DNA from 2 places in the Gilvimarinus sp. 1_MG-2023 genome. Region 1 is predicted to be linked to the other one. Evidence: predicted binding sites of a transcription regulator. Region 1 holds the regulator's gene; the other holds the start of a gene.
What was found. The regulator FNR, encoded in region 1, switches genes on or off when oxygen is low (the NO sensors DNR and NnrR bind a similar motif). The targets are predictions, from matches to a motif close to TTGATNNNNATCAA.
Positions count from the first base shown of each region.

Region 2: the regulator FNR is predicted to act here: its motif matches at 2,867-2,880, upstream of ccoN (cytochrome-c oxidase, cbb3-type subunit I).

Region 1 is NZ_JAUOSC010000006.1:61,215-66,477, forward strand. Features, by position in the region: gene mnmC (bifunctional tRNA (5-methylaminomethyl-2-thiouridine)(34)-methyltransferase MnmD/FAD-dependent 5-carboxymethylaminomethyl-2-thiouridine(34) oxidoreductase MnmC) at 1-29, shown strand, start outside; gene Q4563_RS09035 (late competence development ComFB family protein) at 133-531, shown strand; gene Q4563_RS09040 (DUF502 domain-containing protein) at 555-1,205, opposite strand; gene Q4563_RS09045 (glutaminyl-peptide cyclotransferase) at 1,329-2,117, shown strand; gene fnr (fumarate/nitrate reduction transcriptional regulator Fnr) at 2,272-3,033, shown strand; gene Q4563_RS09055 (DUF4202 domain-containing protein) at 3,026-3,601, shown strand; gene Q4563_RS09060 (hypothetical protein) at 3,806-4,339, shown strand; gene Q4563_RS09065 (hypothetical protein) at 4,329-4,694, opposite strand; gene trhO (oxygen-dependent tRNA uridine(34) hydroxylase TrhO) at 4,833-5,263, opposite strand, start outside.
Region 2 is NZ_JAUOSC010000010.1:63,069-68,331, forward strand. Features, by position in the region: gene sbcB (exodeoxyribonuclease I) at 1-1,290, shown strand, start outside; gene Q4563_RS11765 (argininosuccinate synthase) at 1,553-2,773, shown strand; gene ccoN (cytochrome-c oxidase, cbb3-type subunit I) at 2,999-4,447, shown strand; gene ccoO (cytochrome-c oxidase, cbb3-type subunit II) at 4,460-5,071, shown strand; gene Q4563_RS11780 (cbb3-type cytochrome oxidase subunit 3) at 5,073-5,263, shown strand, end outside.

The DNA.
Region 1 (5,263 bases):
TACTGCGCCAGATCATTCGCGGCCAATAACACACAAGAGCCATTACGCTCTTACAGGCTCTAGGCGCTACTGTGCGCCCTACGGCTGATAGGTCTATACTCAAGTTTATTTGCGTTGACAGGAGAAGACCAAATGCTCGCCTCCCCCGGCCATACCGCGTTTATCAGCCAAGACGAGTTGGACACTTTTCATAATTACTACGAAAAACATGTGGTACAGGCCATTCACGAAGCCAGCGAAAGAGCCCGTGCCGGCGACCGCGATTTTATCGCCGACGTGGCCTGTGTGGCACTCAACCGCTTGCCCCCGCGCTATATTCGATTTGATGTGGATATGACTTTTTTTATGTCGCCGCAGGAGCTAGAAGAAATGGCCGATAAAGTCACCTCGGCGGTCAACGAGGCTATCGTTTATGTCACCAACAGCGAGGTCAAACAAGAAGCCCCCGAGGCTCCACCTGTGGTGAAAAAGCCGGCTAAAAAAGGGCGCGGTAAAGCCGCGAGCAAAAACAAAGCGAAAAGCTCTAAGTAGATAACCGACACTCCAGCAAGCGTTTAATGCTCCTTGGGTTCAATTGTTTGGGAGCTCTTGTCTGCCACCTCTGCCATGATAATCTGCGAACCACTGCCGCAAGCAATCACCGTGCGCATGGCCGACTCCACCGTCACACCGGGCAACAGCTCAATGCAATCAGCGGGCAAATGGTAAACAAACCCGGAGGTGGGTACCGGAGCGGTAGGGACATACACGGTATAGCTGCCCTGTTCGTGCTCGGCAGTCACAATGCCCGTCACACACACGGGGCTGCTTTTGCCCATGATATAAGCACGACACACTTTACCGTTTAACAATGAAGCATTGCCCTCGCCACCGACTATTTGCGAGACCATTTCGCGAATAGTGCTGTAGCCCGGGGCGAGCTTAGAAAGCAACCCGTCCACCTTGCGGTGTAACCAGCGACCAATACCGGTTTTCACCAGCAAGCCAATAGTAAAACAAGCGGCCAATATCAGCCCCACCCCCAGCATATCTGCCACATGGCCACTGACGGTGACATAACCGGCCAGCCACGCACTGAGCGGCTCAATCGCGCTATCAATAAAACTGACAAGCCACTGCACCAATAATAGAAATATCGTAATGGGCAGCACAACGGTTAGGCCACCGAGCAAGGTTAGAGTAATAAACGAACGCAAACGAGTCATACAACTGCCTGTTCTGTCGTGGTAAAAAATATGCCGATTTTACAAACACCAAGAATCAGCAACACTGTCTTTGACAACAATAAAAGGTATTATGAACCGTCAATCGATCCAGAGGAAAGAGAATTGTTGCCAGCGTTGATTCACCGTGTCGCTTTCGCATCTCTGTGCTTATGTTTACTCAGCGCACAAGCCGTTACGCAAGCACCTTGGTTTGAATACGATTTGGTTGCAATCCAAAAGCGTGCACCGGCCTTTACCCAGGGGTTAGAGCTCTATCAGGGCGACCTTATTCACAGCAGTGGTCTGGTGGGGCAATCGTTTATCGAGCGCTTACCCCACCCCGATAATTCACAGACAGAGCCACACTGGCGCTTAGGATTATCCGCCCCGATTTTCGCCGAGGGTAGCAGTGTGTTTAAAGGCAATGTGTATCTGCTGAGCTGGCGTCACAACACCGGCTGGCGGCTCAACCCTAAGACCGGACAAGTACTCGACCAATTTCGCTATCAAGGTCAAGGTTGGGGCCTGACCCATAACGACACTCATCTCATTCGCTCCGATGGCAGTGAACATTTATATTTTCATCGCGCCCCCGATTTCGAACTCGATAGCACCCTGACCGTATCGCGCAATGGCCAACCGCTGCGTAAGCTCAATGAGCTGGAGTTTGCCGAGGGGTATATCTGGGCCAATATCTGGCAAACCAATACCATCGTCGCCATTGCGCCGACCACCGGTGAGGTAGTCGGCCAGTTAGACGTCAGCCGTCTAGTACCGAAAGAAGCTTACAAAGACCCTGACAATGTACTCAATGGTATTGCCTACGATGCCAGCACCGGTCATTACTGGCTTACCGGAAAGCGCTGGCAACATTGGTACCGTATTGACATTAATTTGCCAGAGGTGAAGTAGGCCGACACCTCCCATCCATAGCACCTCTGCACGCTTTAACCGCCCCTCATCTCCAGCGAGCCAACCCTCTGAGGGTTCAAACTGCTTAAACCAAGCGGCACAATCGCGTAGACTGGTAACCACTTATAGGTATTTGGCTTTAGGATCTATCCCGATGAATCAACACCAGCATAGAATCTGCACGTCTGCTCATAGCGCGGCCTATACCCATTGCAGCGATTGCCGCCTGAACAGTATTTGCCTGCCTCTAAGTTTAGAGTTTTCCGATATTGATAAGCTCGACTCTATTGTCGAGCGCGGTAAACCGCTGCAAAAAGGTGATGCTATTTATCGCCAAGGCGACTCATTTAAAGCTTTATTTGCCATTCGCTCGGGCGCCATTAAAACCTTTAGCACCAACACCGATGGCGAGCAACACATCACCGGACTTTACCTTCCCGGTGAGGTCGTCGGGCTCGATGGTCCGGCTGATAACCAGCATGTTAATTCCGCCATTGCCTTACAAACCACCTCTGTTTGCGCCATTCCCTATCAACGGCTTGAAGCCCTAAGTCGACAGGTGCCCGGTCTACAACGCAACCTATTGCAGCTTTTAAGTCGAGAAATCAATGCCGATCAGAAACAACGCAACCTGCTTGGCCGTACCTCGGCCGAGGTGCGCGTAGCCTCATTATTATTGAGCATTTCGGCCCGCCTCGCCCGGCACAATTTATCGGCGGTAGCATTTACTCTGCCCATGTCGCGCAGTGATATGGCCAATTTTTTAGGGCTCACACTGGAAACGGTCAGCCGCGTTTTCGGGCGTTTACAAAAGCTCAAGATCCTCAGCACTAACCGCAAAGACCTTGTGATTAATGACCTAGAGCAGCTTCAGGCCCTAACCCACAAAAGCTGTAAGGATAATTTTGATGATTAAGCCACTGCACGACCTGCTCAACACGATTGACGATATTAATCGCCAAGACCCCAATCAAGAGCCGGATGGCAGTCCTAAAGAGCTGGTTTACGGCCAGCGTATGAGCCGCGAGCTGTCCGAATTTGCCCCCGATGCCGACGAGCTATTGCAAATAGCCGCCCGAGCCCAACACATTGAACGCTGGGTAATTGCTCGCAGTGACTACCCAATGGATCGTGCCGGCTATAAAAAATGGCGTACCGAACTCGGTGTGCATCACGCCCAGCGAACCGCCGATTTAATGCACAATCATGGCTACAGCGCAGCCGACTGCCAGAGTGTTGCCGATATGCTGCAAAAGAAACGGTTAAAACGCGACCCACAGGTGCAGACGCTGGAGGATGTGATTTGTCTGGTGTTTATTCGCTATTACCTGGAAGACTTTGCCCGCAAACACGACGAGCCTAAACTGATCAGTATTATCCAAAAAACCTGGAATAAAATGTCGGCCGATGGACACGCTGCAGCACTTAAGATTCCACTGCCGGACTCGGTCTCTGCATTGGTCGGCAAAGCGCTTGGCGCATAAATAAACACTTTTCAAGTTTGATCTGGGGTTGTGCTGCCCAGCCAGCCCCAATTTATAAAACTCTATCGCATTAATTTTTGAACAATTGAATCAATTTCGAATAAGAACGCCTTAGTTTATGTAATTACTTGACCTTAAGAGCAAACTCCTTTATACCAAAAGTGTGACTTAGATAACAAAAACGACAACTAAGGGTATTCGATTATGAAACACCTACCGGTTAAAGCCTTCCTATTGCTTTTAGCGGTGTTCAGTGGTTCCGCACTGGCCTGTGATGAGGCCTGTAAAAAAGCTCAAGCCGAAACAGAACACGGCGTCAATTTTGCCGGCTACCTTGACTCAGAATTTTGCCGCACCACCCGCTCAGACTTTCTGCTGCAAGATTATCGTAGCCTAGAGAAGTACCGCACCTCGCAATTGCCGGGCGGCCATAAGGGCGGCATGAATAATATTCGAAAAATGCTGGATCAGCGCAAAGAGTGGCTGGTGGAGTGCGATGATTACTTGCGTCTAACCGATCAGGGCCGCGTCTTTCACGACAAAACCACCACCGATAAGATTTTCGGCGCTATCGATAAAGTTTCCGAACAGCTCAATGAGCTAGTGTATAACGGTAGCAAAGAGGTGATTGTCACCAATGGTCTGGATATCGCGCAGCAAGATTTCGATCAAATGATGCAGCAGCTTGAGCAACATCGCACCGTTCTACAATTGCGCGGCCAGCTGGTTAATCGCTAGAAGCAGGCTCGGACGGTTTACGACGTTTTAAAGATAATACAGCGCGCTTGGGCTTGTCGGGGTTTTCGGCAAACAAGCGCGCTTTTTCTTCCAGTGATTGAGCAGTTTTGCTTTTGACCCGAGTCGGGCTCGGGCCCGTGCTGGAGCGGTAGCCTCCACTTTGTGCGGCGCTGGCCAGTGCCTCCATGCCACAGCGCAACAACCGGGCCTGGTCGACAAAACTTAAAGATTTAGGGAAGTTGTTCGGATCAACGGAGGATGGGTTAGCGGGGTCGCCTTCTACCCGAATAATCAAGCCACACTCATGGCGAGCTTCTCCAGCGTTAATATCCACCTGCCACTGTTCAAAATCCATTCACTTTACCTTTACGTAGTCCCCTCAAGGACACCTTCAGTCACTGTTAGTGAGTCACAAGCTCGTGCCAAACGGCGTTGTTGCAGACAATTATAACCCGAGACTACCACGTAAAGATGACAAATTTACGACGTGATCTCAGGAGCGACTGGCTTGTTTGCTCTGACGAGCCGGCGGTTCGGCCCCGAGATGAGCTTCGTTGCGAGCCTTGGCCAGTTCAATTTGTTTTTGTCGCTCGGCAAAACGTGTCTTTTGCTCATCGGTGAGCTTGTCGTAACAACGCGGGCAACACACACCTTTCATGTAGTGTTCAGAGCGTTTTTCATCTTCCGTAATGGGGTGGCGACAACCAAAACACTGGTCGTACTGGCCGCGCTGTAGATCGTGGTCCACAGCGACACGGTTATCAAACACAAAACACTCACCCTGCCACAGGCTTTGCTCGGCGGGAATTTCTTCTAGGTATTTTAAAATGCCGCCCTCTAAGTGGTACACCTCATCGAAGCCCTGCTCTTTCATGTAGGCCGATGCCTTCTCGCAACGAATACCACCGGTGCAAAACATCGCGA
Region 2 (5,263 bases), on a different contig from region 1:
ATGGCATGTTTGGTGACAGGGTTGTCGCCTTTCAAGGCGCAGCAAGAGGGGTTGAGTGAGCGTGATTTCGTCGCTCGTATTCATCAGGAGCTCTCAGCTCCCGGTACTTGCGGGGTAGGGTACAATTCCATTCGCTTCGATGATGAAGTGACCCGTTTCAGTTTTTACCGCAATTTTTACGATCCCTATGAGCGCGAGTGGAAGTCGGGTAATTCCCGCTGGGACATTATTGATGTCGTTCGTATGACCCGCGCCCTGCGACCAGAGGGGATTGAATGGCCCAACTACGATGATGGTAAACCCTGTTTTAAGCTCGAGGCACTCACCGCAGCCAATGGGCTAGAGCACGGCGCTGCCCACGATGCGCTGAGTGATGTCTACGCGACTATTGCTTTGGCGCGCTTGATCAAGCAGCGCCAGCCCAAGTTGTTTGAGCATGCCTATAAGCTGCGCAATAAACAGTTTGTTTCCCGGCAGTTGGATATCGATGCGCTCAAGCCCGTGCTGCATATTTCCTCCATGTTTTCCTCAGAGCAGGGCAACTGCGCCCTAATGGTTCCGCTGGCTTACCATCCTAAAAACAAAAACAGCGTGATTGCGTTTAACCTGAGTCAGTCGCCGCGGACGCTGTTAAACGAGCCCGCGTCAGTGTTGGTCGAGCGCTTGTTTGTCGCCACGGCCGATCTGCCCCAGGGGCAAGAGCGTTTAGCGCTGAAAGAGATTCATCTCAATAAATCGCCTATGGTGTTGCCGGTTGCCATGCTGGATGAGGCCACTGAGCAACGTTTGGGGCTAGATCGGGCCGAGTGTGAGCGCCACTGGCAACAGCTTTGTAGTTTGAGCTTGGTGGAGGTGACGGCGCTGCGCGCCAAATTGGCTGAGCTATATCAGCTGAGTGAATTTACCCCTCGCACTGATGTAGACGCCATGCTTTACGACGGTTTTTTGGATGATCACGATCGGGCGCTGGCCCGTAAAATTCGCGCTGGCGACAGCGCCAGCATGGCCAGCGGCCAGTTTGATTTTCACGATAAACGCTTGCCCGAGCTTTTTTGGCGCTACCGCGCGCGCAATTTCCCCGACTCCTTGTCTGCCGACGAGGCTCAGCGTTGGCGTCAGTTTTGTCTGCTGCGCTTAACCGACCCCGCGGCGGGTGCCGGCATTGTCCAGGCCGATTTCGAGGCCGAGCTGACTCGGTTGGCAGCGCAAGATGAACGATTCAAACCATTACTGGCCGAATTGTCGAGCTGGGCCCAGCAGCGGCTGCTTGAGGCTGGCGGTCAGGTATAAATGCGGTAAGCGGTCGGTGTATTTTAGGTAGGCTAGTCCTTACTCGAAAATGCATAGGGGCTGCTCGGGTTATCCACAGAGCGAAGCGGCTAATGTTAAGCCAGAGTTAAGTGTGTAATTTGGTGACGTTACGGTGGGAATTGTACGCGTTTGGCTGTACAATTCCCCGCGCTTATGGAACGCCTACCCATTGCCCATAGTAAAGTAATTGTGATTGGGTGCCCGGGCGCGAAAAAGAATTCTTATCAATTAGGAGCAGAGTATGTCATCCATCAACAAAGTTGTACTGGCCTATTCCGGTGGTCTGGATACCTCGGTGATCGTTAAATGGCTGCAGGAAACTTACAACTGTGAAGTGGTGACATTTACTGCCGATATTGGTCAGGGTGAGGAAGTAGAGCCCGCCCGCGCTAAGGCCGAAGCCTTGGGTGTTAAAGAAATTTATATCGACGATCTGCGCGAAGAGTTTGTCCGCGATTTTGTCTTCCCCATGTTCCGCGCTAACGCCATCTACGAAGGCGAGTACTTACTGGGTACATCCATTGCTCGCCCGCTGATCTCTAAGCGCCTGATCGAGATTGCCAACGAAACGGGAGCTGATGCAATATCCCACGGCGCAACCGGTAAAGGTAATGATCAGGTGCGTTTTGAGTTGGGTGCCTATGCCTTAAAACCGGGTATTCAGGTGATTGCCCCTTGGCGCGAATGGGATTTAACCTCGCGTGAAACCCTGATGGCTTATTGTGAAGAGCACAATATTCCGGTGGATTTCTCTTCTGGTAAGAAAAAATCACCCTATTCGATGGATGCCAACCTGCTGCACATTTCTTACGAAGGCGGTGTGTTGGAGGAGCCTTGGGCCGAAGCGGAAGAAGAGATGTGGCGCTGGAGTGTTTCTCCTGAAGCTGCACCTGATAAGCCGACTTATATTGATCTTACCTTTGACAAGGGCGATATTGTCGCCATCGATGGTGAGCGCCTAAGCCCCGCACAAGTGTTGGCCAAACTCAATCAATTAGGTGGCGATAACGGCATCGGTCGTCTGGATATTGTAGAAAACCGCTATGTGGGTATGAAGTCTCGCGGTTGCTACGAAACCCCCGGCGGCAGCATTATTATGAAAGCACACCGCGCCATTGAGTCCATTACTCTGGATCGTGAAGTCGCTCACCTAAAAGACAGTTTGATGCCCAAGTATGCCGAGTTGGTTTACAACGGTTACTGGTGGAGTCCTGAACGCAAAATGCTGCAAACTGTGATTGATGAGTCTCAAGAGCATGTCAATGGCGATGTGCGCTTAAAGCTGTATAAAGGCGGTATTCACGTTGTGGGTCGTCGCTCAGAAGACAGCTTATTCGATGAAAAAGTCGCCACATTCGAAGACGATGCCGGCGCTTACGATCAAAAAGATGCCGAAGGCTTTATCAAGCTGAACGCTCTGCGTATGCGAATTGCCGCCAACAAAGGCCGCAAACTGCTGTAACGATTGCCCTAACTTGTTTAGGGTGTTATCAACTGCCAGATTTTCTCCGCTCGCTAGGGCGCTGATGTCGTAATGCTGGTGACTGTACTATAGTTGATGAAAATCAAATCTTATCAGTCCTAGGTGTTGGATAATCGCACCTAGGGCGGGTAGCGCTCTGTGCGCCACTTCAAATAACAATATTCATACAATTTGTGTTTTGCCAAAGAGAGTAGGGAAGGTCCTATGAGTAGTAACCTTGTTGCGGCGGGAGATCACCCGGTGTATGACTACAAAGTCGTTCGCCAGTTCGCAATTATGACCATTGTTTGGGGTATTGTTGGTATGGGTGTCGGTGTATTGATTGCCGCCCAGCTAGTTTGGCCCCAGTTAAATGACATTTTTCAGCCGTATACCCATTTTGGCCGCTTGCGTCCATTACATACCAATGCCGTTATATTTGCTTTTGGCGGTTGTGCCTTGATGAGTACCTCGTACTATGTGGTACAGCGCACCTGTCAGGCGAAATTGTGGGGTGGTTGGTTGGTCCCCTTTTCCTTTTGGGGCTGGCAACTGGTGATTGTTCTGGCAGCAATTACTCTGCCTTTGGGGTACACCTCCAGTAAAGAGTATGCCGAACTTGAGTGGCCTATTGATATATTGCTTACATTAGTGTGGGTAGCCTATGCTTTGGTGTTCTTTGGCACGATTGTCAAACGTAAAACCTCACACATTTATGTGGCCAACTGGTTTTATGGCGGTTTTATTTTGACCGTGGCCGTGCTGCACATCGTCAATAGTGCCGCCATTCCTATTTCCTGGATGAAGTCATATTCGGCCTACTCCGGCGCCGCCGATGCTATGGTGCAGTGGTGGTATGGGCACAATGCCGTGGGTTTCTTTCTGACCGCAGGTTTCCTTGGCATGATGTACTACTTTGTACCCAAGCAGGCCGACCGTCCGGTTTATTCTTATCAGTTATCTATTGTCCACTTCTGGGCGCTTATCTCTATTTATATATGGGCCGGCGCGCACCATTTGCACTACTCAGCGCTGCCAGATTGGGCTCAGAGTTTAGGCATGGTGATGTCTTTGATTCTGTTGGCACCGTCTTGGGGCGGTATGATCAACGGTATTATGACACTGTCTGGCGCCTGGCATAAGCTGCGCACCGACCCGACTCTGCGTTTTTTAGTGGTCTCACTGTCGTTCTACGGGATGTCGACCTTTGAAGGCCCGATGATGTCGATCAAAACTGTTAACGCTTTGAGCCACAACACCGATTGGACCATCGGCCATGTGCATGCCGGCGCTTTAGGCTGGGTAGCGATGATTTCCATTGGCGCTATCTATCACTTGCTGCCAATCTTGTTTGGTCGCAAAGAAATGTACAGCGTTAAGTGGATCAATATCCACTTTTGGTTGGCGACCATTGGTACTGTATTGTACATCGCCTCCATGTGGGTCAATGGCATTATGCAAGGCTTGATGTGGCGTGCCTTTAACGATGATGGCACCTTGACCTACAGCTTTGTCGAAGCAGTTCAAGCCAGCTATCCAGGTTATTTTGTACGCTTTTTAGGTGGTGTATTCTTCTTGTCCGGTATGGTGCTGATGGCTTATAACGCCTATCGCACAGCGCAAACACCCGACTCGGTGGATGCCAAAGCCGACGCTAAACCACAGACGGTATAAGGGAGAAGACGCATGAAAGGTCACGATATCGTCGAAAAAAACATCGGTTTAATGACCGTGTTGGTGATTGTCGCCATTAGTTTTGGCGGCCTGGTAGAAATTGTCCCGCAATTTTTCTTAAAAGAAACCACCGAACCGATCGCCGGATTAAAGCCCTTAGGTCCACTGGAACTGGAAGGGCGCGACATCTACATACGCGAAGGCTGCCATGTCTGTCATACGCAAATGGTGCGTCCACTGCGAGCGGAAGTCGAGCGCTACGGCCACTATTCGGTAGCCGGTGAAAGTGTGTATGAACATCCATTTTTATGGGGTTCAAAGCGCACCGGGCCAGATTTGGCACGTGTAGGCGGACGCTACTCCGATGACTGGCACAAAGTTCATTTGTTTAATCCACGGATTGTTGTGCCCGAATCCAATATGCCTTCCTTTCCATGGCTCTATGATCAGACCTTGGATGGCAAACTCACCGAGGCCAAAATGCGCGGTTTGCGCAAAGTTGGTGTTCCCTATACCGATGAAGATATCGAAGGGGCAGGAGAGCAGGTTAAAGGTGTGACGGAAATGGATGCGGTAGTCGCTTATCTGCAGCAGCTTGGTACGCTTTTGCAGGAGAAGCGTTAGCATGGATAAAGGGATGTTGGGGGCCATTAGCACGGTACTGATGGCCATCGCTTTCGCCGGTGTTTGCTGGTGGGCGTTTGCCCCAAAACGGCGTAAGCGTTTCGATGATGCTGCGAACTTACCCTTTGCTGATGAAGGCGATGACGTCACTAACAACGATGACAATGAAGTAGATGAATCCGATTCATCGAC